One region of the Pseudomonas sp. St316 genome, then DNA from elsewhere that is predicted to be linked to it. Evidence: predicted binding sites of a transcription regulator. Region 1 holds the regulator's gene; the other holds the start of a gene.
The links. The regulator FliA, encoded in region 1, starts transcription of late flagellar genes. The targets are predictions, from matches to a motif close to CTAAAGTTTNNNNNNNNNNNGCCGNTAA.
Positions count from the first base shown of each region.

Region 2: the regulator FliA is predicted to act here: its motif matches at 2,860-2,887, upstream of motA (flagellar motor stator protein MotA).

Region 1 is NZ_AP021901.1:4,927,700-4,942,574, reverse strand. Features, by position in the region: gene flhB (flagellar biosynthesis protein FlhB) at 1-1,086, shown strand, start outside; gene flhA (flagellar biosynthesis protein FlhA) at 1,350-3,479, shown strand; gene flhF (flagellar biosynthesis GTPase FlhF) at 3,491-4,840, shown strand; gene fleN (flagellar synthesis regulator FleN) at 4,957-5,787, shown strand; gene fliA (RNA polymerase sigma factor FliA) at 5,784-6,527, shown strand; gene KI237_RS21970 (chemotaxis response regulator CheY) at 6,695-7,066, shown strand; gene KI237_RS21965 (protein phosphatase CheZ) at 7,085-7,870, shown strand; gene KI237_RS21960 (chemotaxis protein CheA) at 7,902-10,160, shown strand; gene KI237_RS21955 (protein-glutamate methylesterase/protein-glutamine glutaminase) at 10,209-11,345, shown strand; gene KI237_RS21950 (flagellar motor protein) at 11,345-12,085, shown strand; gene motD (flagellar motor protein MotD) at 12,101-12,985, shown strand; gene KI237_RS21940 (ParA family protein) at 13,035-13,826, shown strand; gene KI237_RS21935 (CheW domain-containing protein) at 13,923-14,798, shown strand; gene KI237_RS21930 (chemotaxis protein CheW) at 14,871-14,875, shown strand, end outside.
Region 2 is NZ_AP021901.1:6,024,679-6,041,460, reverse strand. Features, by position in the region: gene asd (archaetidylserine decarboxylase) at 1-373, opposite strand, end outside; gene KI237_RS26945 (rhodanese-like domain-containing protein) at 393-1,208, opposite strand; partial or broken gene KI237_RS26940 (HDOD domain-containing protein) at 1,251-2,788, opposite strand; gene motA (flagellar motor stator protein MotA) at 2,956-3,807, shown strand; gene motB (flagellar motor protein MotB) at 3,811-4,848, shown strand; gene rsgA (small ribosomal subunit biogenesis GTPase RsgA) at 4,935-5,966, opposite strand; gene orn (oligoribonuclease) at 6,076-6,618, shown strand; gene KI237_RS26915 (trimeric intracellular cation channel family protein) at 6,855-7,469, shown strand; gene queG (tRNA epoxyqueuosine(34) reductase QueG) at 7,451-8,530, opposite strand; gene KI237_RS26905 (NAD(P)H-hydrate dehydratase) at 8,594-10,093, shown strand; gene tsaE (tRNA (adenosine(37)-N6)-threonylcarbamoyltransferase complex ATPase subunit type 1 TsaE) at 10,081-10,548, shown strand; gene KI237_RS26895 (N-acetylmuramoyl-L-alanine amidase) at 10,552-11,982, shown strand; gene mutL (DNA mismatch repair endonuclease MutL) at 11,979-13,892, shown strand; gene miaA (tRNA (adenosine(37)-N6)-dimethylallyltransferase MiaA) at 13,892-14,863, shown strand; gene hfq (RNA chaperone Hfq) at 14,955-15,215, shown strand; gene hflX (ribosome rescue GTPase HflX) at 15,228-16,529, shown strand; gene hflK (FtsH protease activity modulator HflK) at 16,615-16,782, shown strand, end outside.

The DNA.
Region 1 (14,875 bases):
CGCCTGCGCGAATCCCGGGAAAAGGGTGAGACTGCCCGTTCCAAGGAACTCAACACGCTGGCGGTGATGCTGGCGGGGGCGGGCGGGTTGCTGGTTTATGGCGGCGGGTTGGCCCTGGACTTGCTGGAAATCATGCGCCTGAATTTCTCCTTGCCCCGTGAGGTGCTGCTCTCCACGGACGCCATGTCCCAGCATCTACTGCACTCGGGCAAGATCGCGATCCTGGCGGTGCAGCCGGTTCTGATCTGCTTGCTGCTGGCCGCTGTGATCGGCCCGATTTCCCTGGGCGGTTGGTTGTTCGCCGCCGGCAGCCTGGCCCCTAAATTCAGCCGGATGAACCCGGCCGCCGGCATCAAGCGCATGTTTTCCACCACGGCGCTGATGGAATTGCTCAAGGCGTTTGGCAAATTCCTGCTGGTTCTGTTCGTCGCGCTGACGGTGTTGCAGTCCGACATCGACGATCTGCTGCGCATTGCTCACGAGCCGCTGGAACAGGCGATTATTCACAGCGTGCAGTTGGTGAGCTGGAGCACCTTGTGGATGGCTTGCGGCCTGATTCTGATCGCTGCCATCGACGTGCCGATCCAGCTGTACCAGAGCAAGCAGAAGCTGATGATGACCAAGCAGGAAGTGCGCGACGAGCACAAGGACTCGGAGGGCAAGCCGGAGGTCAAGCAGCGGATCCGTCAGTTGCAGCGTGAGGTCTCCCAGCGGCGGATGATGGCGGCGATCCCCGACGCCGATGTGGTCATCACCAACCCGACCCACTATGCCGTGGCGCTCAAGTACGACCCCGAAAAAGGCAACGCTCCGGTGTTGCTGGCCAAGGGCAGTGACTTCCTGGCGCTGAAGATCCGTGAGATCGCCGTGGCCAATGAGGTGATGCTGCTCGAATCCCCGGCCCTGGCGCGATCGATCTACTACTCCACCGAACTCGATCAGGAGATCCCTGGCGGCCTGTACCTGGCCGTGGCCCAGGTATTGGCCTACGTCTACCAGATCCGCCAGCACCGCGCTGGCAAGGGCAAGCGCCCCGAGCCACTCAAGGACTTGCCGATCCCGCCGGATTTGCGCCGCGATTCCTGAGCAAGCGTGCACACCCCCAACCACCGGGCCTGTGTGCGAGCTTGCTCGCGATAGCGGTCTGCCTGGGTCGATGAGGTTGAATGTGTCGGCGCATCGCGAGCAAGCTCGCTCCCACGGGTTCCGGTGGCTGGCCCGAATGCTGTCGACCAATCCCATAACCCGCTCAAATCAGCCCTCGACAAAAGTTGGAAGGCTTCTTGCAATACCCCGTCTGCGCCCCCTTTGGGCGTCAAAAGTTTGCTTCACAGGAACGGGGAATATTGGTGGATCGCTCTCAGTTACTCAGCACCGCGCGCAGCAATGTCGTAGACCTCAGCCGGGGTAATCTGGGCGTGCCGCTGTTGCTGCTGGTCATGCTCGCCATGATGATGCTGCCGGTGCCGCCGTTCCTGCTGGACGTGTTCTTCACGTTCAACATCGCCCTGTCGATCGTCGTGCTGCTGGTGTGCGTCTACGCCTTGCGGCCGCTGGATTTCGCCGTATTCCCCACCATCCTGCTGGTGGCCACGCTGTTGCGCCTGGCGCTGAACGTGGCGTCCACCCGGGTGGTCATGCTTCACGGTCAGGACGGTCACGCCGCCGCCGGCAAGGTGATCCAGGCCTTCGGTGAGGTGGTGATTGGCGGTAACTACGTGGTCGGTATCGTGGTCTTCGCCATCTTGATGATCATCAACTTCGTCGTGGTGACCAAGGGTGCCGGGCGGATTTCCGAGGTGAGCGCGCGTTTCACCCTCGATGCGATGCCCGGCAAACAGATGGCGATCGACGCTGACCTCAACGCTGGCCTGATCGACCAGAGCCAGGCCAAGCTGCGTCGCTTGGAAGTGGCCCAGGAAGCCGAGTTCTACGGTTCCATGGACGGTGCCAGCAAATTCGTACGCGGTGACGCCATCGCCGGTTTGCTGATTCTGTTCATCAACCTGATCGGCGGCATGGCCGTCGGTATCTTCCAGCACAACATGTCGTTTGGCGACGCCGGCAGGGTCTACGCCTTGTTGACCATTGGTGACGGTTTGGTGGCGCAATTGCCATCACTGTTGTTATCCACAGCGGCCGCGATCATGGTGACCCGCGCTTCGGGCTCCGAAGACATGGGCAAGCAGATCGGCCGGCAAATGTTCGCCTCGCCCAAGGCGCTGGCCGTGGCTGCTGGCCTGATGGCGGTGATGGGCCTGGTGCCGGGGATGCCGCACATTTCCTTCCTGAGCATGGCGGCCATGGCGGCAGGCGGTGCCTACCTGTTCTGGAAGAAGCAGAACGTGCAGAAAGTCCAGGCCTTGCAAGAGGTCAAGCGCCAGCAGGAACTGCTGCCGTCTCCGGCCCGCGCCATGGAAACCAAGGAGCTGGGCTGGGACGACGTGACCCCGATCGACATGATTGGCCTGGAAGTCGGCTACCGCCTGATTCCGTTGGTCGACCGCAACCAGGGTGGTCAATTGCTGGCGCGGATCAAGGGGGTGCGCAAGAAGCTTTCCCAGGACCTGGGCTTCCTGATGCCCACCGTGCACATTCGCGACAACCTCGACCTGGCGCCGAGCGCCTATCGCCTGACGTTGATGGGGGTGATCCTGGCCGAAGCCGAGATCTATCCCGACCGCGAATTGGCGATCAACCCCGGCCAGGTCTACGGGAGCCTCAACGGCATCACCGCCAAGGATCCGGCTTTTGGCCTGGAAGCGGTGTGGATCGAAATCAGCCAACGGGCCCAGGCCCAGTCCCTCGGTTATACCGTGGTGGACGCCAGTACGGTGGTGGCGACCCACTTGAACCAGATCCTGTACAAGCACTCCAGCGAGCTGATCGGCCACGAAGAAGTCCAGCAACTCCTGCAAGTACTGGCCAAAGGCTCGCCGAAGCTGGCTGAAGAGCTGGTGCCGGGCGTGGTTTCGTTGTCGCAGTTGCTAAAGGTGCTGCAGGCGCTGTTGGCCGAACAGGTGCCCGTGCGCGACATACGCAGTATTGCCGAGGCTATCGCCAACAACGCTTCCAAGAGTCAAGATACCGCCGCCCTGGTGGCTGCGGTTCGGGTCGGCGTGTCCCGCGCAATCGTCCAAAGCATTGTAGGCACTGAGTCTGAGCTGCCTGTGATCACCTTGGAGCCAAGGTTGGAACAGATATTGCTCAATAGTCTGCAGAAGGCAGGACAAGGCTCGGAAGAGGGTGTTCTGCTGGAGCCAAGCATGGCCGAGAAGCTGCAGCGTTCGCTGATCGAAGCAGCCCAGCGGCAAGAGATGCAAGGCCAACCGGTGATCCTGCTGGTGGCCGGTCCGATTCGCGCGATGCTCTCGCGATTCGGTCGCCTCGCGGTCCCGGGGCTGCATGTGCTGGCGTACCAGGAAATACCGGACAACAAGCAAGTGACCATCGTTGCGACAGTAGGGCCCAACGGCTGAGGTAGTGGTTTATGCAAGTGAAGCGTTTTTTCGCCGCCGATATGCGTCAGGCCATGAAGCTGGTTCGTGACGAGCTGGGCGCTGAAGCGGCCATCATCGGTAATCGCCGGATCGCTGGCGGTGTCGAACTGACCGCCGCTCTGGATTACAAGTTGTCGGCGCTGGCTCCACGGGTTCCGAACATGGAACTCGAAGACGAGCTGCGCAAGACCCAATCGCGCATCGCCAGCGCCCAGGCCGAACTGAGCCTGCGCAGCAGCGAAGGCGAGGGCGCGGCAGGCACCAATCGTCAATTGTTCGCTGGTCAGCCGCTGACGGCCGGCCTGCCGTTGACCGCCGCCGAACCGCTGATCGAGCAGGCCCACGCCGAACCGCGTCGTCCTGAGCCGGCGCCCGCAGCGCCTGCCCGGGGTATCGATCCGCGCGCCCTGGACTCGATGCGCTTTGAACTCAACAGCCTGCGCGAGCTGATGGAAGTCCAGCTCGGCTCCCTGGCCTGGAATCAGCTGCAAGGCAGCCGTCCGGCCCAGGCCAACCTGTGGCGTCGCCTGCAACGCATCGGCCTGTCCGGCCCGTTGTCCCGGGACCTGCTGGCGCTGATCAATGGTATCGAAGAGCCTCGCCAGGCCTGGCGCATGTTGCTGGCGCACCTGGCGCGGATGATCGCCACGCCGGAAGTCGAGCCACTGGAAGAGGGTGGGGTGATTGCCATGGTCGGTCCTGCCGGCATGGGCAAGACCACCACCCTGGCCAAGCTCGCCGCCCGCTACGTACTCAAGTACGGCGCCCAGAGCATCGCCCTGGTGAGCATGGACAGTTTCCGCATCGGTGCCCAGGAGCAACTCAAGACCCTGGGACGGATCCTCAATGTGTCGGTGACCCATGTGGATCCGGGCCAGTCCCTGGCCCAGGCATTGGAACCGTTGCTGCGCAAGCGCGTCGTACTGATCGATACCGCCGGCCTGCAAGCCAGCGATCCGGCCCTGCGCATGCAGCTCGAAAGCCTGGCCGGACGCGGCATCAAGTCAAAAAATTATCTAGTGTTGGCAACCACCAGCCAGAAACAGGTTCTAACCGCCGCATACCACAGCTATAAACGCTGCGGGCTGGCCGGCTGCATCCTGACTAAGCTGGACGAAACGGCAAGCCTGGGCGAGGTGTTGAGCCTGGCGATCGGTCATGAATTACCGGTGGCCTACCTGACTGACGGGCCGCGGATCCCGGATGATTTGCATCTGCCGCGTCGTCATCAACTGGTCAGTCGTGCCGTGAGTGTGCAAATGCAGGAAGAACCCAGCGAAGAAGCCATGGCTGATATGTTCGCTGATATCTACCACAGCCCGACCAAGCAGGTCGGCTGAGGTAATCATGAATATTTTTTGTACCTACATCGATGGTCTGCCAGGCATTGTTCCGTATGCGAACGCGCAGCCAGTAATGTGGCCTCCGTCTAAGTAAGACAAGGTAAAGAACGAACATGGGCAGCATGCATCCCGTACAGGTGATCGCGGTGACCGGCGGCAAAGGTGGCGTCGGGAAGACTAACGTGTCAGTGAACTTGTCCCTGGCTCTGGCAGAGCTTGGCCGACGGGTCATGCTGCTGGACGCCGACCTGGGCCTGGCGAACGTCGACGTGCTACTGGGGCTTACACCCAAACGCACCCTGGCGGACGTGATCGAAGGCCGCTGCGAACTGCGCGACGTGCTGTTACAGGGGCCGGGCGGGATTCGTATCGTGCCGGCCGCCTCCGGCACCCAGAGCATGGTCCACCTGACGCCGGCCCAACACGCCGGCCTGATCCAGGCTTTCAGCGACATCGGCGACAACCTCGATGTGCTGGTGATCGACACCGCGGCCGGTATAGGCGACTCGGTCGTCAGTTTCGTACGCGCTGCCCAGGAAGTGCTGCTGGTGGTCTGCGACGAACCGACGTCCATCACCGACGCCTATGCCTTGATCAAGCTGCTTAACCGCGACTATGGCATGAACCGCTTCCGCGTCCTGGCCAATATGGCCCAGAGCCCCCAGGAAGGACGCAACCTGTTCGCCAAGTTGACAAAGGTCACGGATCGCTTCCTGGATGTTGCCCTGCAATACGTCGGCGCCGTGCCCTACGACGAAAGCGTACGCAAGGCTGTCCAGAAGCAACGTGCCGTTTATGAAGCCTTTCCACGTTCCAAATGCGCGCTGGCGTTCAAGGCGATCGCCCAGAAGGTCGATACCTGGCCGTTGCCGGCAAACCCGCGCGGGCATCTGGAATTTTTCGTCGAGCGTCTTGTGCAACAAACAGCAGGGCCCGTGCTATGACAGCCAGCGGTTACAACCATCTCTACAAAAAATCGGCACGGGACGCCCAATACGAATTGATCGAGCGTTACGCGCCACTGGTCAAGCGTATCGCCTATCACTTGCTGGCGCGGTTGCCGGCCAGTGTCCAGGTCGAAGACTTGATCCAGGCGGGCATGATCGGCCTGCTCGAAGTGTCGAACAAATACGACGCGAGCAAGGGCGCGAGTTTCGAGACGTATGCCGGTATTCGCATTCGCGGAGCCATGCTCGATGAAGTCCGCAAGGGCGATTGGGCGCCACGTTCGGTACACCGCAATACCCGCATGGTCAGTGATGCAATTCGGGCAATTGAAGCTAAAACCGGGCGTGACGCTAAAGATCACGAGGTTGCGGCCGAACTCCAATTGAGTCTCGACGATTATTACGGGATTTTGAACGATACCTTGGGCAGCCGCCTGTTCAGTTTCGACGACCTGTTGCAGGACGGCGAACATGAAGGGCTGCACGAGGATAACGCGAGTGCTCACATGGAGCCGTCGCGTGATCTGGAAGATGAACGTTTCCAGAGCGCGCTGGCGGATGCGATTGCCAATTTGCCGGAGCGTGAGCGGCTGGTCTTGGCGCTGTACTACGACGAAGAGCTGAACCTCAAGGAAATCGGTGAGGTCCTGGGGGTCAGCGAATCGCGGGTCAGCCAGTTACACAGCCAGTGCGCGGCCCGTTTGCGGGGGCGTTTGGGGGAGTGGCGAGCGCGTTGACAGGCAGTGTGGGGACACTGCGAACGAGGCTGGCCTGGCAGGTACTGCGCCAGTCTCCATCCGTTGTGCTCCAGACCGTTGTCGAGTGTTGTGCCGGATTGATTGAAATGGCGCGTCCAGGTGCTGGGCGCGTTTAAGACTGCTTGGAGGTCGAATTGGACAAGAACATGAAAATCCTCATCGTTGATGACTTCTCAACGATGCGGCGGATCATAAAAAACCTGTTGCGTGACCTTGGGTTCACCAACACGGCCGAAGCAGATGACGGAACCACTGCGCTTCCGATGTTGCACAGTGGCAACTTCGATTTTCTGGTCACCGACTGGAACATGCCGGGCATGACCGGTATCGACCTGTTGCGCCAGGTGCGTGCCGACGAAAAACTCAAGCACCTTCCGGTGCTGATGGTGACCGCCGAAGCCAAGCGCGAGCAGATCATCGAAGCGGCCCAGGCCGGTGTAAACGGCTATGTGGTCAAACCCTTCACGGCCCAGGCGTTGAAAGAGAAGATCGAAAAAATCTTCGAACGCATCGGTTAACGGCGCCACGGGGGAGCTATGGACAACGAATCTTCAATGGGCGATTTCGAATCGACCCTGAAAAAACATGCCCGCGAACTGGTCGACAGCCTTGAAAAAGGTCGCTTTGGCGATGCGGTTCAAATGATCCATGAGCTCAACCAGACCCGTGATCGCGGTCTGTATCAGGAAGTGGGCAAGCTCACGCGTGAATTGCACAGCGCGATTGTCAATTTCCAGATCGACCCGCATATGCCGCAGGCCGAGGAAGTCTCGCAGATCACCGATGCCACCGAGCGTCTGGGTTATGTGGTCAAGCTGACCGAGGCTGCGGCCAACCGCACCATGGACCTGGTGGAAAGCGCAACGCCGCTGGTCAATGGCCTGAGCGAAGAAGCCCAGGCCTTGAGCACCGACTGGGGTCGGTTCATGCGGCGCGAAGTCGGCGCCGAAGAGTTTCGGGAGCTGGCCCGCCGGGTCGACGGTTTCCTGACACGCAGCAGCACCGAGAACCGCGCCGTCGCCAGCAACCTCAACGACATCTTGCTTGCCCAGGACTATCAGGACCTGACCGGCCAGGTGATCAAGCGCGTGACCCAGCTGGTCACCGAAGTGGAAAGCAATTTGCTCAAACTGGTGTTGATGGCCAGCCAGGTCGACCGCTTTGCGGGCATCGAACACGACCGTGAAGCGATGCTTGCTGAAAAAGATCCACAAAAACATCTCTCTCAGGGTGAAGGTCCGCAAATTCATGCCGATAAAAGAGAAGACGTTGTGTCCGGTCAGGACGATGTGGACGATTTGCTGTCCAGCCTTGGATTCTGAGTTTTAGCCCTGTTTTAGGAGCACCCCATTAATGAGCTTCGGCGCCGATGAAGAGATCCTTCAGGATTTCCTGGTTGAGGCTGGCGAGATTCTTGAGCAACTGTCCGAGCAATTGGTCGAGCTGGAAAGCCGGCCGGATGATGCGGATCTGCTCAACGCAATCTTTCGCGGTTTCCACACTGTAAAAGGAGGCGCCGGCTTCCTCCAGCTCAACGAGCTGGTGGAGTGCTGTCACATTGCCGAAAACGTGTTCGACATCCTGCGCAAGGGTGAGCGTCGCGTTGATTCGGAGTTGATGGACGTGGTGCTTGAAGCGCTGGATGCGGTCAACAGCATGTTCAGTGAAGTGCGCGAGCGCTCGCCGATCACCGCCGCCACCCCCGAGCTGCTCGCTGCGCTGTCGCGTCTGGCCGAGCCGCAATCGGCTGATGAAGCGGCTCCGGTTGCCGAGGCTGCGGTTGAAGAGCCGGTCGCCGAGGCATCGGGCGACATCACTGATAATGAATTCGAACAACTGCTGGACTCCCTCAATACCGTCAAGGCTCAGGCCGAGGCACCGGTCGCTCCGGCTGCACCCGCTGCGCCGGCCGCCGTTGGGGCTGCCAGCGATGAAATCACCGATGCCGAGTTCGAGTCACTGCTCGACCAGCTCCATGGCAAGGGCCAGTTCGCGCCTGATGCCGCGGTCCCGCCGGCGGCCCCGGCCGCCCCGAAAGCGGCGGGCGACAGCTCGGACATCACCGACGACGAATTCGAAGCCTTGCTCGATCAGTTGCATGGCAAGGGCACCTTTGCCGTTGACGCGCTGGATTCAGCCATCGCTTCGGCGCCGACACCGGCCAAGCCCGCTGCCGCTGTCGCAGGTGGCGACTTGATCAGCGACAACGAATTCGAATCACTGCTCGACGAGCTGCATGGCAAGGGCAAGTTCAGCGAAGTGGGTACCGCTTCTGCTGCGCCTGCCACCGCCACGGCGGCTGCACCGGCGGCCAAGGCAGTGCCCAAACCCGCTGCCAAGGCACCGGAACCCAAGGCCGAACCCGCCAAGCCTGCCGCTGCTGCGGCGCCGGCACCAGCCCGCGCGGCCGCGGCTGCGCCTGCGGAAAAACCGGCCAGCGAAGCCGAGACCACCGTCCGGGTCGATACCGCACGCCTGGACGAGATCATGAACATGGTCGGCGAACTGGTGCTGGTGCGTAACCGTCTGGTGCGCCTGGGCCTCAACAGCCAGGACGAAGCCATGTCCAAGGCCGTGTCGAACCTGGACGTGGTCACGGCGGACCTGCAGACCGCGGTCATGAAGACCCGCATGCAGCCGATCAAGAAAGTCTTCGGGCGCTTCCCGCGTCTGGTTCGCGACCTGGCTCGTCAGCTCAAGAAAGAAATCAACCTGGAACTGGTGGGTGAAGAGACCGACCTCGACAAGAACCTTGTCGAGGCCCTGGCCGACCCGCTGGTCCACTTGGTGCGCAACGCGGTCGACCACGGCATCGAGTCGCCGGAAGAGCGCGAAGCTTCAGGCAAGGTCCGCGGCGGCAAGGTGATCCTGGCCGCCGAGCAAGAGGGCGACCACATCTTGCTGTCGATCTCCGACGACGGCAAAGGCATGGATCCGAACGTGTTGCGTTCCATCGCGGTGAAGCGCGGTGTGATGGACAAGGATGCCGCCGACCGCCTGAGCGACACCGAGTGCTACAACCTGATCTTCGCCCCGGGTTTCTCGACCAAGACCGAGATTTCCGACGTGTCGGGCCGTGGCGTGGGCATGGACGTGGTGAAAACCAAGATTTCCCAGCTCAACGGTTCGATCAATATCTACTCGACCAAGGGCCAGGGCTCGAAGATTGTCATCAAGGTCCCATTGACCCTGGCGATCATGCCGACCCTGATGGTGATGCTGGGCAACCAGGCCTTCGCCTTCCCGCTGGTCAACGTCAACGAGATCTTCCACCTCGACCTGTCGCGCACCAACGTGGTGGACGGCCAGGAAGTGGTGATCGTACGGGACAAGGCACTGCCACTGTTCTACCTCAAGCGCTGGCTGGTCAGCTCCGCCGCTCACGTAGAGCAGGGCGAGGGCCATGTGGTGATCCTTTCGGTGGGCACCCAGCGGATTGGTTTCGTCGTCGACCAGTTGGTGGGCCAGGAAGAAGTGGTCATCAAGCCGTTGGGCAAGATGCTCCAGGGCACCCCGGGCATGTCCGGCGCCACCATCACCGGCGACGGCCGCATCGCGTTGATTCTCGATGTGCCAAGCATGCTCAAGCGTTACGCCGCCCGGCGTATTTGATTCTGGAGGGGCGTGGCCAAGGGCCGCGCCTCGTCTAACGGAGTGTTTATGGTAGTTAAAGTCCTGGTGGTGGACGATTCGGGGTTTTTCCGCCGCCGCGTCTCGGAAATTCTTTCGGCGGACACGAGTATTCAGGTCGTCGGTACAGCGACCAATGGCAAAGAGGCGATCGATCAGGCCCTGGCACTCAAGCCGGACGTGATCACCATGGACTACGAGATGCCGATGATGGATGGCATCACGGCGGTGCGGCATATCATGCAGCGCTGCCCGACGCCAGTATTGATGTTCTCGTCCCTGACCCATGAAGGCGCCCGGGTGACCCTCGATGCGTTGGACGCCGGGGCGGTGGATTTCCTGCCGAAGAATTTCGAAGACATTTCGCGCAACCCGGACAAGGTCCGGCAGTTGCTGTGCGAAAAGGTCCACAGTATTTCCCGCAGCAACCGGCGTGTCGGTGCCTACAGCGCACCCGCACCTGCACCCGCTCCAGTCGTGGCGCCAAGCCCGGCGCCGACGTCGTCGAGCAGCTTCAATCCGGCACCGGTACGCAGTGCTCCGGCACCGGCTCCTGCTCGTCCGGCGCCCGCCGCCAACGCATCGTCGCCGGCGCCCAAGCGCAAAGCCTACAAGCTGGTCGCTATCGGTACGTCCACGGGTGGCCCGGTGGCGCTGCAACGGGTCCTGACCCAGTTGCCGGCCAACTTCCCGGCCCCCATTGTGCTGATCCAGCACATGCCCGCAGCGTTCACCAAGGCGTTTGCCGAGCGCTTGGACAAGCTGTGCAACATCAGCGTCAAGGAAGCCGAGGATGGCGACATCCTGCGTCCAGGCCTGGCGTTGTTGGCGCCAGGTGGCAAGCAGATGATGATCGATGGCCGCGGCGCGGTGAAAATCCTGCCGGGCGACGAGCGTCTGAACTACAAGCCTTGCGTGGACATTACCTTCGGTTCCGCGGCCAAGTCCTACGGTGACAAAGTTCTGGCGGTGGTGCTCACCGGCATGGGCGCCGACGGTCGTGAGGGCGCGCGCCTGCTCAAGCAGGGCGGCAGCGCCATCTGGGCCCAGGACGAAGCGAGCTGTGTGATCTATGGCATGCCAATGGCCATCGTAAAGGCTGATCTTGCCGACGCGGTGTACGGATTGGACGACATTGGTAGACACCTGGTCGAGGCCTGCATGTAATGGATGTGCTCAGCCTGATCGGCATCGTCATGGCGTTCGTCGCCATCATTGGCGGCAACTATCTGGAAGGCGGTCATCTGGGCGCGCTGGCCAACGGCCCGGCGGCGTTGATCGTGCTCGGTGGCACCATTGGCGCGGCGCTGTTGCAGTCGCCCATGAGCGCGTTCAAACGCGCCATGCAAGTGCTGATCTGGATTCTGTTCCCGCCCCGTGTCGACCTCGCCGGTGGTATCGATCGAGTGGTGAACTGGAGCCTGACCGCTCGCAAGGAAGGCCTGCTGGGGCTGGAAGGGGTGGCCGATGCCGAGCCCGACAGCTACTCACGCAAAGGCCTGCAATTGCTGGTGGACGGCGCCGAGCCGGAAGCCATCCGCAGCATCCTGGAAGTGGATTTCTACACCCAGGAAAGCCGCGACATCGAAGCGGCCAAGGTATTCGAAAGCATGGGCGGCTATGCACCGACCATCGGCATCATCGGTGCGGTGATGGGCCTGATCCATGTGATGGGCAACCTGGCCGATCCATCGCAACTGGGCAGCGGCATCGCCGTGGCGTTCGTCGCCACGATCTACGGCGTGGCGAGTGCCAACCTGGTGCTGCTGCCGATCGCGGCCAAGCTCAAGTCCATCGCGTTGCGCCAGTCGCGCTATCGTGAAATGCTGCTGGAAGGGATCCTGTCGATCGCCGAAGGTGAAAACCCGCGCTCCATTGAGTTGAAGCTCCAGGGCTTCATGGACTGATGGGAGATATGGAAGATGGCACGTCGCAGGCATCGTGAAGAACACGTCAACCATGAACGCTGGCTGGTTTCCTACGCCGACTTCATCACGCTGCTGTTCGCTTTTTTCGTGGTCATGTATTCGATTTCGTCGGTCAACGAAGGCAAGTACAAAGTCATTTCCGAGGCCTTGATCGGTGTCTTTACCGATTCCGACCGCGCCCTCAAGCCGATCCCTATCGGTGATGAGCGGCCCAAGACCACTACGCCAGCCAAACCCTTGATCAAGGACAGCGAACAGGTCGATGCCGGTATCGCCGGCGGCAACGACCCGTTGAAAAGCATCGCCAACGACATCAGCGCCGCGTTCGGTGACTTGATCAGCTCCAACCAGATGACCGTGCGCGGCAACGAGTTGTGGGTCGAGATCGAGCTCAATTCCAGCCTGCTGTTCGGCAGCGGCGATGCGATGCCCAGCGACATGGCCTTCAATATCATCGACAAGGTGGCGGCGATCCTGAGGCCCTTTGACAATCCTATCCATGTCGAAGGCTTCACCGACGACCAGCCGATCCGCACTGCGCAATACCCGACCAACTGGGAACTGTCCTCGGCCCGTTCGGCGAGCATCGTGCGCATGCTGGCGATGCAGGGTGTGAACCCCGGTCGCCTGGCCTCGGTGGGCTACGGCGAGTTCCAGCCTGTCGCCAACAACGCCACGGCCGAGGGGCGTGCGCGCAACCGCCGGGTGGTGCTGGTGGTGTCGCGCAACCTCGATGTGCGTCGCAGCCTGACCGGTACCGGTACGGCCAATGCAACGCCGGATGCGGCATTGAAGCGGGCTGGCACACAAACTGCACCGGCTCCGGTCAAGTCGCCGGGAAGACAGAGTGCCGTCAATTCTCCGTCACCCGCTTTATAACCGAGCTATTTCTCGGTCGAGCCTGTTTCGGCCGGGAGGAACGATCCGAATGAGAGTCTGGGCAGTCGCCAATCAAAAAGGTGGTGTGGGCAAGACCACATCTTCCATCGCTTTAGCCGGGTTGCTGGCCGAGGCGGGCAAGCGCGTGGTCATCGTCGACCTGGACCCCCATGGCTCGATGACCAGCTATTTCGGTTACGATCCGGACAGCCTGGAGCACAGCAACTACGACCTGTTCCTGCACAAGGGCGTGGTGCCCGAGGGCCTGCCGGGGCAGTTGCTGTTGTCCACCAGCGACGAGCGGATTTCCCTGCTGCCATCGAGCACCGCCCTTGCCACCCTGGAGCGACAGTCGCCGGGGCAGAGCGGGTTAGGCCTGGTGATCGCCAAGAGTCTGGCGCAGCTGTGGCAGGATTTCGATTACGCGATCATCGATAGCCCGCCATTGTTGGGGTTGCTGATGGTCAATGCCTTGGCCGCCAGCCAGCAGTTGGTGATCCCGGTGCAGACCGAACACTTGGCCGTCAAGGGCCTGGAGCGGATGGTCAATACACTGGCGATGGTCAACCGCTCGCGTAAGCAGTCGCTGGCTTTCAACATCGTGCCGACCTTGTTCGATCGTCGCACCCAGGCGTCCTTGGGGACCCTGCGCGTGTTGCGGGACATGTACCCGGATGACATCTGGCAGGGCTATATCCCCGTCGATACCCGCCTGCGGGACGCCAGCCGTGCCGGCGTGACCCCTTCGCAGTTCGATGGCAAGAGTCGTGGCGTGCTGGCGTATCGGGCGCTGCTCAAGCATCTGCTGGCCCAGCAGCTCGTTCCACAGCAGGTGGCTTAAGGTGACGAGGCTTTCCACTGGCATTGTGTTCGCTTGCGAACGCTCAAGTCCTACCGCATTCATGCCGATAACCTCTTCAAGTGGCGCACTGTTCCTATGAGCCGCCCGATAAAGACAACCTCGCGTCCGCAAATGGCCCTGCAATCCTATCTGGATGGGCTGTTGCAGGAAGCGACCGAAGAATTGCCACCAGAGCCAAGCGTGATCGAGGCGTTGCCCGAGCCTGTCGAAGCCAAGGGTGTGCTGGATGAATTTCAGGCGGCCGTGCTCGAGGAGCAGGCCCGTGATGCACAGCAATCAGTAATGGCTGCAGCGGTCGAGGCTCCGTTTATCAAGCCCCAGGTTGCGGTCATGGACGCGCCTGCGCCGATCCTGGCGCCGGTCTCGACCGTTGCCCCGTTGCTGCAGGGCCTGGTGACGCCGGTGGTGGAAATCCACCTGCCGCCGAGCAACCCGCCGCCACCGGTGCCGGGCGACGACCGTCCGGCTTGGGCTGCCGAGCCGTTCGAGTGTTTGTTGTTCGATGTGGCCGGGTTGACCCTGGCGGTGCCGCTGGTATGCCTGGGATCGATTTATTCCCTGGCCGGGCAGGAATTGACGCCGTTGTTTGGCCAGCCGGAATGGTTCCTCGGGATCCTGCCGAGCCAGGCCGGCAACCTGAAGGTACTGGATACGGCGCGCTGGGTCATGCCAGACCGTTATCGCGATGACTTTCGCCAAGGCTTGCAGTACGTGATTTCAGTGCAGGGTTACGAGTGGGGTTTGGCGGTGCATCAGGTCAGCCGTTCGCTGCGCCTGGACCCGAACGAGATCAAGTGGCGCAGCCATCGAGGGCAACGGCCATGGCTGGCCGGTACGGTGATCGAGCATATGTGCGCCTTGCTGGACGTTTCCGAGCTGGCGGAGCTGATCGCCAGCGGCGGGGCAAAACACCTGGGCGGCAGCAAGAAGCCGGTCCAGAAACCGAAATAAGACAACCGGTGGCGCGCAGCGTCGCCGGACAGAATACACGCCGCCACAGGCGGTTTTTCGAGGGGTCAGGGTATGAA
Region 2 (16,782 bases), 1.1 Mb from region 1:
CGTTGGCCGCATCGCCGCCCAGCAGTTCCAGCACGCTGAAGCTGTGGCCCTTGGCCTGGAAGACCCTTCCGTGCTCGATCGGGCCGAGCTGGCTGACGGCACCGTCGGCGGGGCTGAGGATCGCGCCCGGGGCGTCGTCCAGCGGGCGTGCGCCGTCTTTCAGGGCACGGGTGAAGAAGGCGTTGAAGTGCTCGTAGGCAGTCAGGTCTTCTACCAGTGCCTGGGACATGTCCACTTGGTAGCGCTTGGCAAACCACGCGGTGAAGGCGTTCTTGAACCAGCGCACGCGGCATTCGGCAATGCAGCCGGCCAACCGCGACAGCAGGTGGTGGGGCAGCAGGTATTGAGTGAGGATGAACAAACGGTTTTTCATTAACTGTCCTTAAGAACCTTCAAAGCTCGATGGGTGTGTCGGGGTGGTTGCCCCATTCACCCCAGGAACCGGCATAGCCTTTGACCCGTGGATAACCGAGCGCCTTGGCTACCAGGTAGGTGAAGCCGGAGCGGTGGTGAGTCTGGCAGTGGGTGATGATTTCTTTGTCAGGCGTGATGCCCAATTGTTCGAGGATTTGCGCCATGTCCTTGCGGATGCGCAGGTTGCGCGCTGGGTCCATGCCGGCAGTCCATTCGAAATTGACCGCGCCGGGAATGTGCCCGCCTCGGGCTGCGACGACTTTCTCACCGGAATATTCCAGCGGGCCGCGAGCATCCCAGATCGCCAGGTCGGCAGCACCGAGACGGCTTTGCAGGTACTCGCGGGTGGCGGTGGGGGCTTCGTGCAGCGTCAGGCTGACCGGGCCTGCGACGGTTGCAGGCACTTCGATGGACACCGGCAGGCCTTCGTCCAGCCACGACAGCAAGCCGCCGTCGAGGTAGTGGTAGTTCGAGTGGCCGATCACGTCCAGCAGCCAGATAAACCGCCCGGCCCAGCCGCCGCCTTCATCGTCATAGACCACGTAGACCGCATCCGGGTTGTGCCCGAGCTCGCCGAACAGGGTTTCCAGATCGGCTTTGGCCGGCAGCAGGCCTGGCGCCGGCGGTTGGCCGAGCTGGGTCCGCTTGGGGTCGACGAAGCGTGCACCAGGAATATGGCCGGTGCCGTAGCGGGCGGCGCTGGTCAGGTCCACCAGAATCAGTTCGCGGGCGTCGAGGCGCGGCAGCAGCTCGCTCGGCTCGATCACCAACGGCAAGCCAGAGAAGTCAGGCATGTGAGGTCTCCAGGGGCGCAAAGGGAAAAGATTGTAGCAAGTTCAGCGGCCGCGGTTGGTAAAGGTATGCAGGGCCCTTTCGATGCATTGCACGGTTTTGCCGAAGGCTTGCACGGTCACGTCCGAGAACGGCCCGCCGCCCTGGTCCACCGCCACCAGCATGATCACCCGGCCATTGCAGGTCAGGGAGCGCAGCAGCAGGTGCTCCCCCGGAACAGGCTGCGCAGGCCCGGTGGCAGCAGCGCCGAAAACTGCGCGTTGTTGTCCGGGTTCAGGCGAACCTGGGCCTGCTGGGCCAGCAACCGCTGCACTATTTTGCTCTGGCTGATGGTAAAGCTCATGGCCGCGGCTTCTTTGGGCAGGCCGGCGGTCTGGTGTACGCGCACGCTGGTCTGGTTGCGATCGGCCATCAGGATCATCACCCGGCGCATGCCGCAGGCCACCAACACGTCCCGTGCCGAGGTGGTCAGGTGCATGGCATTGCTGAAGGGGCTCGGTTCCACCAGCAGTGCCGAACATTGCTTGCGCCACTGGCTCAGGTCCTCGGCGCTGGGTGGTGGAGGCGGTAGCAAGCCGGGGTGGATACGACGGCTGCCCCAGGGCCAGAGCAACGCCGCGGCCGGATGCCAGAGGTCCGGCATGGCGTCATGACGTGCGCTGGTGACGGCTTGTTGGTGCAGCTGTTGCTGGACCTCATCCATAGGCATCTGCAGATACAAACTGGTGAGGTATTGCCAGCGGGCGCTGTGGGGGCTGTCCCAGGCCTGTTGCGCTGAAAGGGCCAGGCCGTTGGCCAGCAACACGGTATTGGCCGGTTGATTGAGCCAGCGCCGCAGGGTTGGGTCGTCGTCCAGGCGATTCTGCTGGCGCAGCGGATGCTCGCTGTCCCGGGCGATGCGCAAAACCTGCACCAGTTCGCGGCGCTCATTGAGTAGCAGGCGATAACCTTGCATCACCCAGATCGGCAGGCGCCAGGTCTCCACCAGCGCCAGGCAGATTTTCAGCAGGCTGACGCCGAACAGTTCGCGCTCTACCTTGCGCGCGGGCTCGCGTTTGTGGACGACCCGCAATTCCCATTCCCCCAGCAACCGCGGGTGAGTCAGGGCCAGTGGCCAGAGCGGCGAAAGAAACAGCAGGCTGCCCCAGTGAATGTCCTGCCACAGCCGCGCCAGGCGGCTGGCAAAAAAGCCATTGGCCTGTTGCGTGGCGTGTTGGCTGATCAATTGCAGCTGGCGCAAGGCGATGGGGATTTCATGCCCCGGCAACGACGGCAGGCGAGCGAGCAGTTCTTCGGTACGCTTGAGGCCGAGGCGGTTGATGGCCACTTCGAGATTTTCCGCAGGTTCTGCAAGGCTGCCATGGGTATGATGGTTGGCCTCGCGAATGACGCTCAGGGCCAGGGCGGGGCTGTCCTGCATCAGTTCGGCGATGTCACGCAACGAGCGGCGGCTGTCGGCAATGGCCTTGCAGACCAGGTCGTGGCTGGCCTGGGGCACTGGTAGGTGCACGCCGTCCAGCAGCTTTACCCAGCCTTCGAGCGTGGTCGGTCGCGGCGTTGGAACCTTCGTTTCGTTAGTCATGGCTGGACGTGATCATCGCATAGGGTATCTACGCCCGGAACGGGGCAAAATTGGCTTTTCGCCGGAACTGGCTATAGTCTGGCGCAGTTTTGCCGATAAGTAGAAGAAGAGATTTTTCAGCTTCCGAATATGACCTTGAACCCGACTTAAATAAGTACTTTCTACCTATGGCTAAAATTATCGGCATCATTGTCGTGTTCGCGAGCGTGCTCGGCGGATACGTGCTCTCCCATGGCAAGATTGCCGCGTTGATCCAGCCTTTCGAGGTGATGATCATTGGTGGCGCGGCGCTCGGCGCATTTTTGCAGGCCAACCCCGGCTACATGACGATGCACGTGCTCAAGAAGTCTCTGAGCATGTTCAGTTCGCGTTTCAACCACACCTTCTACCTCGAGGTGCTGGGGCTGATCTACGAGATCCTCAACAAAAGCCGCCGCGAAGGCATGATGGCGATCGAAGGCGACATCGAAGACGCCGCCGCCAGCCCGATTTTCGCCAAGTACCCCGCGGTACTCAAGGACGCCCGCATGACGGCGTTCATCTGTGATTACCTGCGCATCATGTCGTCCGGCAACATGGCTCCGCACGAGCTTGAGGGGCTGTTCGACATGGAGCTGTACAGCCTCAAGGAAGATCTGGAACACCCGTCGCACGCTGTCAACGGTATTGCCGACGCCATGCCCGGCTTCGGTATCGTCGCGGCGGTATTGGGGATCGTGGTCACCATGGCTTCCCTGGGCGAAGGCGACCAGAAGTCCATCGGCCTGCACGTGGGTGCGGCACTGGTGGGTACCTTCTTCGGTATTTTGGCCGCCTATGGTTTCTTCGGCCCCCTGGCACACTCCCTGGCCCACGACGCCAAGGAAGAGCTCAATATCTACGAAGCCATCAAGGCGTCCCTGGTGGCCTCGGCCTCGGGCATGCCACCCTCGCTGGCGGTGGAGTTCGGTCGCAAGGTCTTGTACCCGGCGCACCGACCAAGCTTTGCCGAGCTGGAACAAGCGGTTCGCGGTCGTTAAGTTATGGAAAATAACCAGCCGATCATCATCAAGCGCGTCAAGCGCATAGCGGGCGGGCATCACGGAGGCGCCTGGAAAATCGCCTTCGCCGACTTCGCGACGGCGATGATGGCGTTCTTCCTGGTGCTGTGGCTGCTGTCCACCGCGACCCCGGAACAGAAGATCGCCATCGCCGGTTACTTCAAGGACCCGGTCGGCTTTTCCGAAAGCGGCACGCCGTACATCATCGACTTGGGCGGTTCGCCGACCCTGGCGCCGGAAAACACCCTCAACCCTGAAGTCAAATCCCAGCCGCAGCCCGACAAGGTGACGGTCGATTCCGAACAGGTAGAGGGGATGGCCGAGCAGGTCGAGCGCGAGCGCCTGGAATTGTTGCTGCAGGAATTGCAGAACAAGGTCGAGGAGAACCCGCAGCTGCAGAAATTCAAGGACCAGATCCTGTTCGAAATCACGCCGAATGGCTTGCGCATCCAGATCATGGACGCCGAGAACCGGCCGATGTTCGATTCCGGCAGCGCGCGCCTGAAACCTTATTTCGAAGACATCCTGCTGGCCATGGCCGACACCATCAAGGCGGTGCCGAACAAGATCAGCATCAGTGGCCATACCGATGCCAAGCCTTACATAGGTAAGGGCGACTTCGGTAACTGGGAATTGTCCGCCAACCGCGCCAACGCGGCCCGTCGCGCCTTGGTGGCCGGCAGTTATCCCGACGAGCAGGTGGCGCGGGTGGTTGGTTATGCGTCCTCGGCGTTATTCGATCGCAAGGACCCGTTCAACCCGGTCAACCGGCGTATCGATATCGTGGTGTTGACCAAGAAGGCCCAGCAAGCCATCGAAGGTTCGCAAACCGATGACCCCGCGCCGGATCCGACCCAGGGCCAGGGCGGACCGGGTGAAGTCCCGGCGACGCCTGGCGCTGCGGTTGATCCGAACGCCTTGCCGGCGGACCAACAACCCGTGCCGGCCCATGAGCTGCGCGAACGTCTGAACCTGTTCGACGGCACCGCGCCGAAACCGGCCGAGCCGCCGGCGCAATGACCCAATAAAAAAGCCGACAGCATTGTCGGCTTTTTTATGGGTCACTGTTCACATGAGGCGTGTTTGTCATTGTGGCAAGGGCCACATCAGTAACTGCTCTCCGGCAAGCTGGCGATGATCGAGCGGTAGCTGTTCATCCGTTGCTGATGCACGCGGCCTTCTTCCAGGGCCTTGAGCAGGGCGCAGCCGGGCTCGCGGTCGTGTTTGCAGTCGCGGAAGCGGCAGGTGCCAATCAGCTCGTTGAACTCGATGAACCCGGCCTCCACATCGGCCCGGCTGACATGGCCCAGGCCAAACTCGCGGATGCCTGGCGAGTCGATCAATTCACCGCCGCCGGGGAAGTGGAACAGTCGCGCGGTGGTGGTGGTGTGGGTGCCCTGGCCGGACAGCTCGGACAACGGCCCGACACGGGTCTCGACGTCCGGCAGCAGGCTGTTGACCAGCGACGACTTGCCGACACCGGACTGGCCGACGAACACACTGATGCGCCCGTCCAGTTGCTGTTGCAATTGTTCCATGCCGTTGCCGTGATGGGCCGAGACTTCCAGCACCGGGTAACCCAAGTCCCGATAGACCGACAGCAAGGCGTTCAGCGCCGGAGCGTTGTGTTCGTCGATCAGGTCGAATTTGTTCAGCAGCAACAATGGGCGGATGCCGGCGTGCTCGGCGGCTACCAGGTAGCGGTCGATCAGGTTGGCGTGGGGCTCGGGCAACGGGGCGAACACGATGACGATCATGTCGACGTTGGCGGCCACGGGCTTGAGTTGGCCCCGGCTGTCCGGACGGCACAGTTCGGTGTGGCGCGGCAATTGCGCGACAATCACGCCGATGCCTTGGTTGCCGGCACGCCAGACCACCTTGTCGCCGGTGACCAGCGCTGGGAGGTTGGCCCGCAAGTGGCAGCGGAACACCTGGCCGGCCAGTTCGCCTTCGCAGGCTTCGACCTCGACCTGCACACCGAAGTGCGCGATCACCAGGCCGGTTTGTTCAGGGCCCAGGTCGCCGCCCTCCAGGGCCTCGACCGCACTGGACTCGCGTTTGGCTGCGCGGGCAGCGCGCTCGCCCTGGATCTTTTCGATGCGCCAGTTCTGACGACGATTGAGTTGGCGTTTGGCCATGGGTGTTCCGTATGAAGAAATGCAGCGATTAGATAAAACGGCCGCGAGTTTAGCACGCCCAGGGGGCTGCCTAAGCTAAACTGCGCTGCTAAGCCGAGGAGCTCCCCCTATGCAAAATTCGCAGAACCTGATTTGGATCGATCTGGAAATGACCGGTCTGAACCCAGACACCGACGTCATCATCGAAATGGCCACCATCGTTACCGACAGTGATCTCAATACCCTGGCCGAAGGCCCGGTGATCGCGATCCATCACAGCGACGAGATCCTGGCTGGCATGGACGAATGGAATACCCGCCAGCACGGCGGCTCGGGCCTGACCCAGCGGGTGCGCGAGAGCAAGATCAGCATGGCCGAGGCCGAAGCCCAGACCCTCGCCTTCCTGGAACAGTGGGTGCCCAAGGGCAAGTCGCCGATCTGTGGCAACAGCATCTGTCAGGACCGGCGCTTTCTCTATACCCACATGAAGTCCCTGGAAAGCTACTTCCACTACCGCAACCTGGACGTTTCCACCCTCAAGGAGCTGGCTGCTCGCTGGGCTCCAGAAGTGCGTGACAGCTTCCAGAAGGGTGGCAGCCACCTGGCCCTGGACGACATTCGTGAGTCCATCGCCGAGCTGCAGCATTACCGCAAGCATTTCATCAAGTTCTGATTGAAGCACGGCGCTCTAGTACCGCGGGAATTTGTGAGAGCAAAGCATGTGGGAGCAAAGCTTGCTCGCGAAACAGGCGACTCGGTCCCTGAAAGACCGCATCGCCTTCATCGCGGGCAAGCCTTGCTCCCACAGATCTCCTGGCCACAGATTCCTTGTTTGGGATGGTCGATGGCTGCCCTCTTTTGGTGCCTGCCCGAAATGGCTAGACTGCGCGCCTTTGTGTACGGACCGCCATCATGTTGCTGATGCTTTATCTGATCGCCATCACCGCCGAAGCCATGACCGGCGCCCTGTCTGCCGGGCGTCGGGGCATGGACTGGTTCGGCGTGGTGCTGATCGCCTGCGTCACGGCGCTGGGTGGCGGCTCGGTGCGCGACGTGCTGCTCGGTCATTACCCGCTCACGTGGGTCAAGCATCCCGAGTACCTGGTGCTGACCACGGCAGCGGCGATGCTGACGGTGTTCCTGGCGCGCTGGATGCGCCATTTGCGTTCGTTGTTCCTGGTGCTCGACGCCGCTGGCCTGGTGGCGTTCACCCTGATCGGCTGCATGACGGCCCTGGAAATGGGCCATGGCATGCTGGTGGCGTCGGTCAGCGGGGTGATCACTGGAGTGTTCGGCGGCATTCTACGGGACATCTTCTGCAACGATATTCCGCTGATCTTCCGTCGTGAACTCTACGCCAGCGTCTCGTTTGCCGCGGCGTGGTGTTATCTGCTGTGTGTTTTCCTGCAACTGCCGAGCGAACAAGCGATCCTCATCACCTTGTTCGGCGGTTTCCTGCTGCGGCTCCTGGCGATTCGCTTCCACTGGGAAATGCCGAAGTTCGTCTACAACGACGAGGTTTGACGCTCGGCATGTTGACGCAACGCCCACTCCACGTGCTCGCGCACCAGCTCTGAGGGATCGTCGCGCCGCGCCTCCAGCGCTTGCAGCACGGGAATCGTTGATGGCGCATTACCCAGGCCCACCGCCAGGTTGCGCAACCAGCGCTCGTAACCGGCACGGCGCAACGGTGACCCTTCGGTGCTGCTCAGGAAAGTCGCCTCGTCCCACATGAACAGCTCGGCCAACCCGGCATTGTCCAGGTTGTGTCGCGGCTTGAAGTCGCTTTCCCCGGAGGGCCGGGCGAAGCGGTTCCATGGGCAGACGATCTGGCAGTCATCGCAGCCGAACACCCGGTTGCCGATCAACGGCCGCAGTTCCTCGGGAATGGAGCTTTTCAGCTCGATGGTCAGGTAGGAAATGCAGCGACGGGCATCGAGCACGTAGGGTCCGACGAAGGCATTTGTAGGACAGATGTCCAGGCACGCGGTGCATTTTCCGCAATGTTCGCTGGCATGGGGCGGATCCACCGGCAGCGGCAGGTCGACAAACAGCTCGCTCAGGAAGAAATAGCTGCCGGCCTTGCGGTTCAACACCAAGGTGTTTTTACCGATCCAGCCCAGGCCGGCCTGTTCGGCGATGGCTTTTTCCAGCACCGGTGCGCTGTCGACGAAGGCGCGGTAGCCAAAGGGGCCGATGACCGCCTGAATTTTTTCCGCCAATTGCTGCACGCGTTTACGGATCAATTTGTGGTAATCGCGGCCCAACGCATAACGCGAGACGTAGGCTTTCTCCGGTTGACCGAGCATCTGCGCCATGTGCGTGTCGCCCGACAGGTAGTCCATGCGCAGGGATACCACTCGCAGCGTACCCGGCACCAGTTCCTCAGGGTGCGAGCGTTTGCTGCCGTGGGCGCCCATGTAGTCCATTTCGCCGTGGTAGCCGGCGTCGAGCCAGCGTTGCAGGTGTTGCTCATGCTCGGCAAGGTCCAGGCCGCTGATGCCGACCTGCTGGAAGCCCAACTCGCGGCCCCACTCCTTGATGGACTGGGCGAGGGCGGGGAGGTCTGTGGGAATGGCAGGCATGAGGCGAGAGAAACCAGAGCTGAGATGCGTATAATTCTGCCAGACATCGGAGCCCGAAGACGCATGCCGCACACTAAAGATGATTTTCCCGACGCGCTGTACAGCGCCGCGCAGGTCCGGGCCCTCGACGCGCAACTGATCGCGACCGGCACCGCCGGTTTCGAATTGATGCAGCGCGCCGCCCGCGCCACCTGGCGCGCGATCGTCCGGCGCTGGCCTGAGGCCCACGAGCTGACGGTGCTGGCCGGGCATGGCAACAACGCTGGCGATGGCTACCTGGTCGCCACCCTGGCCCGGCGTGCCGGCTGGTCGGTGCGGGTGCTGACAGTGGGTGAGCCTCGGCGCTTGCAAGGCGACGCCGCCAATGCCCACGCCGAGGCGGTGGCGGTCGGCGTGCCGTTGGAGTCGTGGTCGGATGAGGCAGAGTTGCGCGGCGTATTGCTGGACGCGCTGTTGGGCACGGGCGTGAGTGGTGATGTGCGCGAGCCTTATGTGCAGGCCATCGATACGATCAATGTCAGCGGCCTGCCGGTCGCGGCGGTGGATATCCCCTCGGGGTTGTGCGCCGATACCGGGCGGGTGTTGGGCACCGCGGTGGTGGCCGACCTGACCGTGACCTTCATTGGCTTGAAACTGGGCCTGTTTACCGGCGAAGCGGCGGACCGGGTCGGTGAGCTGGTGTTCAACGACCTGCACGCCGACCCAGAGATTGTTGAACCGGCGCCGGCCAGTGCCCGGCTGCTCTCACCGCATAATCTGCCACGTCTGACATCTCGCGCCGCCACTTCCCACAAAGGCAAGTTCGGTCACGTGCTGTTGATCGGTGGCGACCGGGGCTTTGGCGGCGCGATCCAGATGAGCGCCGAAAGCGCCCTGCGCTGCGGTGCTGGGATGGTTTCGATGGCGACCCGCAGCGAGCACGTATCCGCCGCGCTGACGCGTTTGCCGGAAGTGATGGTGCAGGGTACCCATTCGGCGAACCAACTGATGGGTTTGCTCCAGCAGGCCAGCGTGCTGGTGGTCGGGCCAGGCCTGGGCCAGGCCGCTTGGGGGCGTAGCCTGTTGTCGGCGGCGGCCAATGCGCCGCTGCCACAAGTGTGGGATGCCGATGCGTTGAACCTGCTGAGCAACGGTGACGTGGGTTTGCCTGCGCAGTGTGTCATCACCCCGCACCCGGGCGAGGCGGCGCGATTGCTCGGGATATCCACAGCCCAGGTGCAGGCCGATCGCCCGGCGGCGGCCCATGCATTAAGTCAGAAATACACCGCCACGGTGATCCTCAAGGGTGCTGGCAGCCTGATTGCCAGCCCGGACGGTCGCCTGGCGGTTTGCAGTCAGGGCCATCCGGCCATGGCTACGGCAGGCCTGGGAGATGTGCTGGCTGGCGTGGTCGGCGCCTTGCTGGCCCAGGGCATGGAGGGCTTCGAGGCCGCGTGCCTGGCGGTCTGGTTGCATGCCAATGCCGGTGCCCAGGTCGGTCGCTCGGGTCGGGGGTTGGCGGCCACCGATCTGATTCCGGCCATTCGTCAGTTGTTGGAGGAGCATTCACCGTGTCTGAAGTAACCCTGTACGTGGCCGACGAACAAGCCATGACACAATTTGGCGCCCGCATCGCGCAGATCACCGCCGGCCACGGCCTGATTTTTCTCGAAGGCGACCTTGGCGCGGGGAAAACCACCCTGTCCCGTGGCATCATTCGCGGCCTCGGGCACGTTGGCTCCGTCAAGAGCCCTACGTTCACCCTGGTCGAGCCCTACGAGATCGGCGACATTCGCGCCTTCCATTTCGACCTGTATCGACTGGTGGATCCTGAAGAGCTGGAATTCCTCGGTATCCGCGATTATTTCGAAGATGATGCCTTGTGCCTGATCGAATGGCCCCAGAAGGGTGCAGGCTTTTTGCCAAAGCCCGACCTGACCATTACCATTGGCGCGCAGAACGGCGGGCGTTCGCTGAAACTGACGCCGCAAGGCTCGCGTGGCGAGTCGTGGTGTGCCGCTTTGGCATTGGAAAACTAATTGATGATGGGGTTTGGTATGCGCTTTCGCGCGGTGGTTGCTGTCGTAGGACTGTTGCTTACGGCACTGGCCGTCGATGCTGTGGCCGAGACAAAGGTCAACAGCGTTCGCCTCTGGCGGGCGCCGGACAACACGCGTCTGGTGTTTGACCTGACGGGTCCGGTGCAGCACAGCGTATTCACCCTGACCGCCCCGGATCGCCTGGTGATCGACATCAACGGTGCGTCCCTGGGCGCGCCATTGAACGTGGCAACCGCCAACACGCCGATTACCGCGATGCGCTCGGCCCAGCGTACGCCGACCGACCTGCGGGTGGTGATCGACCTGAAAAAAGCCGTCACACCGAAAAGCTTCACCCTGGCCCCCAATGCCCAATACGGCAACCGGCTGGTGGTGGACTTGTTCGACAACCCGGCCGATGCGGCGCCACCTGCGCCGCCGCCGCCCAATGTCGCGACGGTGCCAGCGGTGCCGGTGACCCCGACCGAGCCTGCGCTCAAGCTGCCACCGGCCCCAGCCGGCAAGCGCGACATCATCGTGGTGATCGACGCCGGTCACGGCGGCGAAGACCCGGGCGCCTCGGGTTCGCGCGGGCAGCGAGAAAAAGACGTGGTGCTGTCCATCGCCCGCGAATTGCAGCGCCAGGTCAACGGCATGAAGGGCTTCCGCGCCGAACTGACCCGTACCGGCGACTACTTCATTCCTTTGCGCGGGCGTACCGAAATCGCTCGCAAGAAAGGCGCCGACCTGTTCGTCTCCATCCACGCCGACGCCGCGCCTTCCGCGGCGGCGTTCGGCGCCTCGGTGTTTGCCCTGTCCGATCGCGGCGCCACGTCCGAGACCGCCCGTTGGCTGGCCGACAGCGAAAACCGTTCCGACCTGATCGGTGGTGCCGGCAACGTCAGTCTCGACGACAAGGACCGGATGCTCGCCGGTGTATTGCTCGATTTGTCGATGACGGCCTCGTTGACCTCCAGCCTGAACGTTGGCCAGAAAGTCCTGAGCAACATCGGTCGCGTCACGCCGCTGCACAAGCAGCGCGTCGAGCAGGCCGGGTTCATGGTGCTCAAGTCGCCGGATATCCCGTCGATCCTGGTGGAAACCGGCTTCATTTCCAACGCCAACGAAGCGTCCAAACTGTCGTCTTCCAACCATCAGCAGGCGCTGGCCCGTTCCATCAGCAGCGGCGTGCGGCAGTTCTTCCAGCAGAACCCACCGCCAGGCACCTACATCGCCTGGCTGCGCGACTCTGGCAAGATCGCCCAGGGGCCGCGGGACCATCGGGTCAATCCTGGCGAAACCCTGGCGATGATCGCCGTGCGTTACCAGGTGTCCCCCGCGACCTTGCGCAGCGCCAACAACCTCAAGAGCGATGAGCTCAAGATCGGCCAGACGCTGACCATTCCCGGCAACGACGTGGCGGTCCAGCAATGAGCGATGAAGTGATCGGCAGCAACGCCCGCATCGAGCTGCTCAGCCCCCGGCTGGCGAACCAGATCGCTGCCGGTGAAGTGGTCGAGCGTCCGGCGTCGGTCATCAAGGAACTGTTGGAAAACAGCCTTGATTCCGGGGCCAGGCGCATCGACGTGGATGTCGAGCAGGGCGGCGTCAAGCTGCTGCGGGTGCGCGATGACGGTGGCGGTATTTCTTCCGACGACCTGCCGCTGGCCTTGGCGCGTCACGCCACCAGCAAGATCCGCGACCTGGAAGACCTCGAACGGGTCATGAGCCTGGGGTTTCGGGGCGAGGCGCTGGCGTCCATCAGTTCGGTGTCGCGCCTGACCCTCACCTCCCGCACCCGCGACGCCGAGCAGGCCTGGCAGGTCGAGACCGAGGGCCGGGACATGGCCTCTCGCGTGCAGCCTGCGGCCCATCCGGTGGGCACCTCGGTGGAAGTGCGCGATCTGTTCTTCAACACCCCGGCCCGGCGCAAGTTCCTCAAGGCCGAGAAGACTGAATTCGATCACTTGCAGGAGGTCATCAAGCGCCTGGCCCTGGCGCGCTTTGACGTGGCGTTCCATTTGCGCCACAACGGCAAGACCATCCTCAGCCTGCACGAGGCCCACGATGATGCGGCCCGCGCCCGCCGTGTCGGCGCGGTGTGCGGCGCAGGCTTCCTGGAGCAGGCATTGCCCATCGAGGTGGAGCGCAATGGCCTGCACCTGTGGGGTTGGGTCGGGTTGCCGACCTTTTCCCGCAGCCAGGCGGACTTGCAGTATTTCTACGTGAACGGTCGTGCGGTGCGCGACAAACTGGTGGCCCACGCGGTGCGCCAGGCTTATCGCGATGTGCTGTTCAATGGCCGGCATCCGACCTTCGTGCTGTTTTTCGAAGTCGATCCGGCCGTGGTGGACGTCAATGTGCACCCGACCAAGCATGAGGTGCGTTTCCGTGACGGGCGCATGGTCCACGATTTCCTCTACGGCACCTTGCACCGTGCCTTGGGCGACGTGCGTCCGGAAGATCAATTGGCGGCGCCGGCGGCGGTGGGCGGCATGGTCCGGCCAACGGGGTTGGACGCCGGCGAATTCGGGCCTCAGGGCGAAATGCGCCTGGCGGCCAATGCACTGCTGGAGCAGCCCCAGCCGCAACCAAGCTACAACACCGCCGGGAGCGGTGCTGGCAGCGGCTATCAGTATCAATACACCCCGCGCCCGCAATCCAACGTACCGGCAGCCGAGGCCCAGGCGGCCTATCGCGAGTTCTTCAAGCCCTTGCCGGACGCCGGGGCGGCGGCGATGCCCGACGGCCAAGGCGATATCCCGCCGCTGGGCTATGCCTTGGCGCAACTCAAAGGCATTTATATCCTCTCGGAAAACGCCCAGGGCCTGGTCCTGGTGGACATGCACGCCGCCCACGAGCGGATCATGTACGAGCGGCTGAAAATCGCCATGGCCAGCGAAGGCTTGAGCGGCCAGCCGCTGTTGGTGCCTGAATCCCTGGCGGTCAGCCAGCGCGAAGCCGATTGCGCCGAAGAACATGTGGCCTGGTTTCAGCGCCTGGGCTTCGAATTGCAGCGCCTGGGGCCCGAAACCCTGGCGATCCGTCAGATCCCGGCCTTGTTGAAACAAGCCGAGGCCAATCGCCTGGTCAGTGACGTACTGGCGGACTTGATGGAATACGGCACCAGCGACCGCATCCAGGCGCACCTGAACGAACTGCTCGGCACCATGGCCTGCCACGGCGCGATCCGCGCTAACCGGCGCCTGGCCCTGCCGGAAATGAACGGCCTGCTGCGGGACATGGAAAACACCGAACGCAGCGGTCAATGCAACCATGGCCGGCCGACCTGGACCCAATTGGGCCTGGACGACCTGGACAAACTGTTCTTGCGCGGTCGTTGATGAGCCAGTTGCCACCCGCGATTTTCCTGATGGGACCGACCGCCGCCGGCAAGACCGACCTGGCCATCGAATTGACCAAGGTCCTGCCCTGCGAGTTGATCAGCGTCGATTCGGCCCTGGTCTACCGGGGCATGGACATCGGCACCGCGAAGCCGTCGAAAGAACTGCTGGCCGAATTTCCCCACCGCCTGATCGACATCCTCGACCCGGCCGAAGCCTACTCGGCAGCCGATTTCCGCCGTGATGCCCTCCAGGCCATGGCCGAGATCACCGCGCGGGGCAAGGTTCCGCTGCTGGTGGGCGGCACGATGCTGTATTACAAGGCCTTGGTCGAGGGATTGGCGGACATGCCCGCGGCCGATCCCGAGGTGCGTGCGCAGATCGAAGAAGAGGCTGCGCGCCTTGGTTGGCAAGCCCTGCACGAGCAATTGGCGGTTATCGACCCGGAATCGGCGGCGCGTATTCACCCCAATGATCCACAGCGGCTCAGTCGGGCCCTGGAGGTTTATCGGGTCAGCGGACAGAGCATGACGGCCCTGCGCCAACGACAATCTGCGCAAAGTACTGAAGCAGCCGCTTCGGGACTGCAACAATTGCCCTATACTGTCGCGAATCTGGCCATCGCTCCGGCGAACCGGCAAGTGCTGCATCGGCGAATTGAACAAAGATTCACATTAATGTTGGAACAGGGGTTCATAGACGAGGTCGTAGCCCTGCGTGAGCGAAGTGACCTGCATGCCGGGTTGCCGTCTATACGTGCGGTAGGTTATCGACAAGTCTGGGATTACCTAGACGGCAAGCTGACGTCAGCCGAGATGCAGGAGCGTGGGATCATTGCCACGCGCCAATTGGCGAAACGCCAGTTCACCTGGCTGCGCAGCTGGACTGACCTGCATTGGCTCGACAGTCTCGATTGCGACAATCTGCCGCGCGCCTTGAAATACCTTGGGACCATCTCCATATTGAGCTGAGTCCTTGCAATTGCCGTCTATCCTTGGGGGTGTGACGGCCCAAGCCATCTGATTCCGATTTTTATTATTGATCCTTAAAGGAGTGCGGCACATGTCAAAAGGGCATTCGCTACAAGACCCTTACTTGAACACTTTACGTAAAGAGAAAGTTGGGGTGTCCATCTATCTGGTCAACGGGATCAAACTGCAAGGCACGATCGAGTCTTTCGACCAGTTCGTCATCCTTCTGAAAAACACCGTCAGCCAAATGGTCTACAAGCACGCGATCTCGACCGTCGTGCCAGTTCGTCCAATTCGTCTGCCTAGCGCAACCGAATCCGAAGGCGGTGACGCTGAACCGGGTAACGCCTGATAGGAGCCTCCTTTGTTCTTTGAGCGCCACGGTGGTGGTGAACGGGCCATACTCGTTCACTTGGATGGACAGGACCCTGAGGCGCGCGAAGATCCGCAGGAGTTTCAGGAATTGGCACTTTCGGCTGGCGCCGAGACCGTCGCGTTTTTCAACGTGCCGCGTCATCGGCCAACCGCCAAGTTCCTGATCGGCAGTGGCAAGGTCGAGGAGTTGCGCGACCTGGTCAAGGCCGAGCAGGTTGACCTGGTGATTTTCAATCACATCCTCACGCCCAGTCAGGAACGTAACCTCGAACGTGTCTTCGAGTGTCGCGTGATCGACCGTACGGGGCTGATTCTCGATATTTTCGCCCAACGCGCCCGCACCCATGAAGGCAAGCTCCAGGTCGAACTGGCCCAGCTTGAGCACATGAGTACGCGGCTGGTTCGCGGCTGGACTCACCTTGAGCGGCAAAAAGGCGGTATCGGCCTGCGAGGCCCGGGTGAAACCCAGCTGGAAACCGACCGGCGCCTGCTACGGGTGCGCCTGCGCCAGATCAAGGGGCGGTTGGAAAAGGTTCGGAGCCAGCGCGAGCAGTCGCGACGCGGCCGCAAGCGCGCGGATATCCCAACGGTTTCACTGGTGGGCTATACCAACGCCGGCAAATCGACCCTGTTCAATAATGTCACCCAATCCGACGTCTACGCCGCCGACCAGTTGTTCGCCACGCTCGACCCGACCCTGCGCCGACTCGACCTGGACGACCTCGGGCCGATCGTGCTGGCCGACACCGTGGGCTTCATCCGTCACCTGCCGCATAAGCTGGTCGAGGCTTTCCGGGCTACGCTCGAAGAGTCGAGCAACTCCGACCTGCTGCTGCACGTGATCGATGCCGCCGAACCGGACCGGATGCTGCAGATCGAGCAGGTGATGGTGGTGCTGGGCGAGATCGGAGCCCAGGACTTGCCGATCCTCGAGGTATACAACAAACTCGATTTGCTCGAAGGCGTGGAGCCGCAGATCCAGCGCGATGCCGACGGCAAGCCGCAACGGGTCTGGCTGTCGGCCCGTGACGGCAGCGGCCTGGACCTGCTCAAGCAGGCTGTGGCCGAGCTGTTGGGCAATGATCTGTTTGTTGGCACCCTGAAATTGCCGCAACGTTTCGCCCGGCTACGGGCCCAGTTCTTTGAGCTGGGGGCCGTGCAAAAAGAAGAACACGACGAAGAGGGCGTCTGCCTGCTGGCTGTTCGCCTGCCTCGGGCGGAGCTCAATCGGCTGGTCAGCCGCGAAGGGCTGCAACCGATGGAATTCATCGAGCAACACACTTTGCAATAAAAGCCTGAGAAAGCGGTGTCAGGCATTCTGTAGCATTGGTCGGCGCGCCGTGGGTGCGTCTTTGCTTTATCAGATGGAGAGCGCTATGGCTTGGAATGAGCCGGGTGGCAACTCGAATAATCAGGATCCTTGGGGTGGCAAGCGTCGTAACAACGGCGACCGCAAGGGGCCGCCGGATCTCGACGAGGCCTTCCGAAAGCTGCAGGAAAGCCTGAACGGTTTGTTCGGTGGTGGTAAAAAACGCGGTGACGAG